2 regions of the Pseudokineococcus sp. 1T1Z-3 genome follow, and region 2 is predicted to be linked to the other one. Evidence: riboswitches for the same ligand, from Rfam matches in the RefSeq annotation. Region 2 holds a riboswitch; the other holds the start of a gene.
The links. A riboswitch is a leader RNA that binds a small molecule or an ion and turns the genes downstream of it on or off. The one in region 2 is predicted to bind thiamine pyrophosphate.

Region 1 (2,368 bases), on a different contig from region 2:
GAGGCCCACGACGTCGAGCGCCTCGCGGACCCGGCGCCAGATCTCCTCCGGTGGCACGGCGAGGTTCTCGCACCCGAAGGCCACGTCGTCGCCCACGCGGGAGAGGACCACCTGGCTCTCCGGGTCCTGCAGGACGAGGCCGGCCCGGGCCGCCCGTTCGGACGCCGGCCGGCCCGCGACGAGCAGCTCCCCCTCCTCCTCGCCGTCGGCGTCCGCGCCCGTCAGCAGCCCCGCGAGCGCCGCCAGGACCGTCGACTTGCCCGAGCCCGAGGCGCCGAGCAGCAGGACCCGCTCACCGGCCGCCACGTCGAGGTCGAGGCCGCGGACGACGTGCGCCCGGCGCCCGCCGTGCCGCCACCCCCAGCCGCGGGCCCGGACGGCCGCCGCGGGCGGCGCGCTCAGACCCTCGTCCCGGACCGGCCCGCGGCGACGCCCGAGAGGGCACCGGTGCGCGCGAGCGCGCGGACCACGACGTGGCCCAGCGCCCCGGCGAGCAGGGCCCCGGAGACGACGGACAGGACGAGGTAGACCACCTTCCAGCCGGCCTCCCAGCCGGGGTAGTAGAAGGTCGTGTCCATGAGGCCCGGGGAGACGCCGGCCACGGCCCCGGCGAGCACCGCCGCCCCGAGCCCCCAGCGGCGGTAGCGCAGCGCCGCGAGGCCGAGCTCGGCCGCGACGCCCTGCGCGAGCCCCCAGAGGAGGACGGGGGCGCCCCACTGCGTCCCGATGAGCATCGAGACGAGCGCGGCGAGGACCTCGGCGAACAGCGCCGCCCCCGGCTTGCGGATGATGAGCGCCCCGAGCAGCGCGGGCAGCAGGTAGCCGCCGTTGAGCAGCGCCGACAGCGGCGGGAAGAGACTCAACGGCGCGCCGAGCGTGCTCGACGAGGCGCCCCAGGCCCACAGGGCCACGCCGGCGGCGACGCCGACGACGGAGCAGACGACGATGTCGACCACGCGCCAGCTGCTGGTGCGGGGCGCGCCGCTCGTGGTGGTGCGTGCGGTGGTGCTCATGGTGGTGCTCCTCCCGTGCGGTGCACGAGGGGTCCGCCGCCCGACCACCCCGGCCCACGCCAGGCGTGGTCGAGGGTGGGCAGGCGGCGGCGAGTCCCGACTCCCTCCGCCGGTGCTAACCGGTTCAGGTTCGAGGGTCTGCGGCGTCCGCCGCACTCTCAGCGCCGGTCGGCGCTCCCCTGTCGTCCGCGCGGGACTGTAGCGCGCCGCCGGCCCTGGCCCTAGCGCTGCGCCGTCGCGACCGCCGTCGCGAGCACCTCGACGTGCACGACGCCGAGGGCGCGCCCGTGGGCCGCCGTGACGACGAGCGGGGCGAAGCGGTCCGCGGCGGGGCGGGCCATGGCGCGGGCCAGGGCCCGCCGGGGGTCGGTGTCGGGAGACAGGGTGGTCACCGGGTGCCACCACGGGGTGCTGTCCGGCTGGAGGGCGCGCACCGCGACGGGCCGGTCGTGCCCGTCGAGCTCCAGCCCGCCCGGCTCGGCGTCCACGACGAGCGGGCCGAGCCCGCGGCGACGCAGCGGGGACGCGAGCTCGCGGACCACCCCCAGGTCCGGCGTCGGCCACGCCGGGGCCGGGCGGCCGAGCAGGAAGCCCTGCACCAGCGGGACGCAGAGGCGGCGGGCCGCTCGCAGCTGCTCGGAGGTCTCCACCCCCTCCAGGCACACCCACGCGTCGAGGGTGCCGGCGAGCTCGCCGACCGCCCGCACGGTCGCCTCGGCGGCCGGGTCGGTGCCGAGGCGGGCCACCAGCCCCCGGTCGACCTTGACCACCGACGGGCGCACCTCGAGCATCCGCGAGAGACCCGACCACCCCGCGCCGACGTCGTCGAGCGCGACGGTGCCGCCGGCGTCCCGCACGGCGGCGAGCCCCTCGAAGACCGCCCTGGAGTCCTCCGGCCATGCCCCCTCGAGCACCTCGACGACGACCCCGCCGAGGTCCCCCCAGCTCTCCAGCTCCTCGAGGACCTCCGGGTCCGCCAGCGCCCTGGGGTCCACGTTGACGGACAGGAACGTGTCGGGGGGCAGGTCGGGTCGCAGCCGGCGGGCGCCGCGCAGGGCGAGCACGTGGAGGGCGCCCAGGGCGTCCGGGTCGGTCGCCGCGGCGAAGAGCTCGTGCGGGCCGGTGGCCAGCCGCTCGTGCGGGCGGGCGAGGACCTCGTAGCCGGCCACGACGGCCTTCTCCAGGTCGACGAGGGGCTGGACGGCGCAGCCGAGGAGGTCGGGGTCGGCGAGCACGGAGGTCACGGCGGCAGCCGCGGGAACCCCTCGCCACGGCGTCGGCGCCTCGTGCGGGAGGGCCTCCGCCGGCAGCGAGACGGCGGCTGTCACCGCTCCCGCACCTGCGCCCGCACCTGC
Region 2 (2,368 bases):
GGCCGCACCGGTCCTGCCGCCAGGCCCTCGGGTGCCGTCCCGCTGGCCGGCGCCAGCCGCTCGTCGTGGAGGAGGTCGGCGTGCAGGTCGCGCTCGGCCGCGACGGCGCCCGCCGCCGAGCCGGCCCACACCGCCGCGTCCTGCGGCGTGGGCGCCCGCGCGGCGAGCAGGGCCAGGGCTCGGGCGTAGTCCTTGAGGTAGCAGCCGTCCTGCTCCAGGTAGTGCCGGAAGGTCGCCGGCTCCAACGAGCCGTCCGCGAGCGCCGCGAGGAAGGGCAGCCGGTCGACCGCCGCGCGGACGCCCGCCGTCTGCGCCGCCACCCGCGCGGCGAAGGGCCGGCCGTCGGTCGAGGTCCGGTGGCGGGCCAGCTCCCCGCCAGCCGGCGGGGTGGCCGTCGACGTCGAGGCGCTCACGGCGCCCCCGCCCCGACGAGCGGGGCGCCCGTCTCGGCGTCCCACCACCCGGCGTGGTGGTGCACCGGGCCGTGCCCGCGACCGGCGCGGGCCGCCCGGCCGACGCCGAGGCGCTCGCCCTCGGCGATGGCGCGGGCGAGGTGACGACGCGCGCCCTCGACCGCCGTGAGCCAGCTGGGTCGCTGAGGTCGCAGCGCGGCGCACGCGGCGGCGAGCACGCAGCCCGTGCCGTGGGTCGAGCGCGAGCGCAGCCGCGGGGAGAGCAGGTGGTGCGCCGAGCCGTCTGCGTCGACGAGGACGTCGAGCACGTCCCCACCGCCGTCCGGCCCGGGCGCGGCGTGGCCGCCCTTGAGCAGCACCGCGCCGGCGCCGAGCTCCTGCAGGCCGCGGGCCTGCTCCTCCATCGCCGCGGCCGAGCCGGCGACGTCCGTGCCGAGCAGCACGGCCGCCTCGGGCAGGTTGGGGGTGAGCAGGTCCGCCAGCGGCAGCATGCGGTCGCGGACGGCCTCGACGGCGTCCTCGGGCAGCAGCCGGTCCCCGCTCGTGGCGACCATGACGGGGTCGACGACGAGGTGCTGGACGGGTCGCCGTCCCAGCACGTCGGCGACGGCGCCCACGACCTCTGCGGTGGCGAGCATGCCCGTCTTCGCGGCGTGGACCTCGACGTCGTCGAGCAGCGTCTCCAGCTGCTGGGCGACGAAGTCCGGCGGCACCACGTGGATGCCGGCGACCCCGGCGGTGCTCTGCGCCGTCAGCGCGGTGAGGACGGCGGTGCCGTAGGCGCCGAGCGCGCCGAACGTCGCGAGGTCGGCCTGGACGCCGGCACCACCGCTCGGGTCGCTGCCGGCCACGGTGAGGGCGACGGTGCTCACGCGCGCACCCCCGGCCGGTCGTGCGGGGTGAGCAGGCGTGCGCTCATGTCGACATCCCTTCGCTCGTGCGGACGAGAGCAGGTTCGACGGGTGTGATCTCAGCCCGGCGCCGTCGTGGCGGCGAGCACCCCGTGTCGGGTCCGACCCTAGCCAGACGCACGAGCGCCCCGCCGGACAGGGTCTCGGCGGGGCGCTCGTCCAGGGGTCGTCGGCCGTCTCTGGACGGGTCTCAGTCGACCGTGGGGTCCTGGGCCGTCTCCGCGGCCGGCTGCTCGCCGGCCTCCTCGGGCTGGACCTGCACCTCGACGGGCTCGGCCTCGACGGGCTCGGCCTCGGCGGGCTGGGCCTGCGCCGGCTCGGCGGACTGGTCCTCGGCGGGCCGGGTCTCGGCGTCCGGGACGACGCCCGCCTCCTCGACGTCGACGGGCACCGAGGGCTCCAGGCCGGGCTCCTGCTCGCCGACCCGCGGGGACGTCCCGTCGTCCTCGCCGCCGTCCTCGGGGTCACCGGCCGCGACGGCGGCGAGGTCGGCGCCGTCCCCGGCGGGGAGGGCGTCGCGCGAGCTGCCGACGGCGACCTCGACGGCCGCGGCCGCCTCCTCGCCGGCGGCGGGACCGTGCTCGTCGGTCACCGCCCGCACGGCGGCCTCGTGCTCGTGCCGGGAGGCACGGGCGACGCGGGCGATGGCCTCGGCCACCTCGCGCGCCGAGGCCGCCCGCCGCTCGGGCTCGCCCTCGTCGGCGGCCGTCGTCTCGGCCGACGGCGTCGAGGAGCCGCCGCGGCCGCGGCGCGAGCGCTTGGAGCGGCCGCCCGTCTCACCGGCGCCGTCGTCCCCCGTGCTGCCCCTGCCGCCCTCGCCCGAGCTGTCCTCGGACGCCCGGCCCCTGCTGTCGGAGCCCCTGCTGTCGGAGCCTCTGCCGTCGGAGCCCCTGCCGTCGGAGCCCCCGCCCTCGCGCCCGAGCAGGGGCTCGTCGTGCAGCAGGACGCCGCGGCCGTGGCAGGCCTCGCACGGCTCGCTGAAGACGTCGATGAGCCCCTGGCCCACGCGCTTGCGGGTCATCTGCACGAGACCGAGCGAGGTGA

Region 1: it holds a riboswitch for thiamine pyrophosphate, as region 2 does, so the genes downstream of both, WDV86_RS04120 (ECF transporter S component) here and thiD (bifunctional hydroxymethylpyrimidine kinase/phosphomethylpyrimidine kinase) in region 2, are expected to answer to the same signal.

The regions. Positions count from the first base shown of each region.
Region 1 covers NZ_JBBHZF010000012.1:154,074-156,441, reverse strand. Annotated here, with positions in the region: gene WDV86_RS04125 (ABC transporter ATP-binding protein) at 1-306, opposite strand, end outside; gene WDV86_RS04120 (ECF transporter S component) at 399-1,013, opposite strand; TPP riboswitch at 1,111-1,198, opposite strand; gene WDV86_RS04115 (EAL domain-containing protein) at 1,235-2,341, opposite strand; gene WDV86_RS04110 (DUF1059 domain-containing protein) at 2,338-2,368, opposite strand, start outside.
Region 2 covers NZ_JBBHZF010000026.1:118,626-120,993, reverse strand. Annotated here, with positions in the region: gene WDV86_RS12625 (TenA family transcriptional regulator) at 1-413, opposite strand, end outside; gene thiD (bifunctional hydroxymethylpyrimidine kinase/phosphomethylpyrimidine kinase) at 410-1,285, opposite strand; TPP riboswitch at 1,323-1,427, opposite strand; partial or broken gene WDV86_RS12615 (Rne/Rng family ribonuclease) at 1,515-2,368, opposite strand, start outside.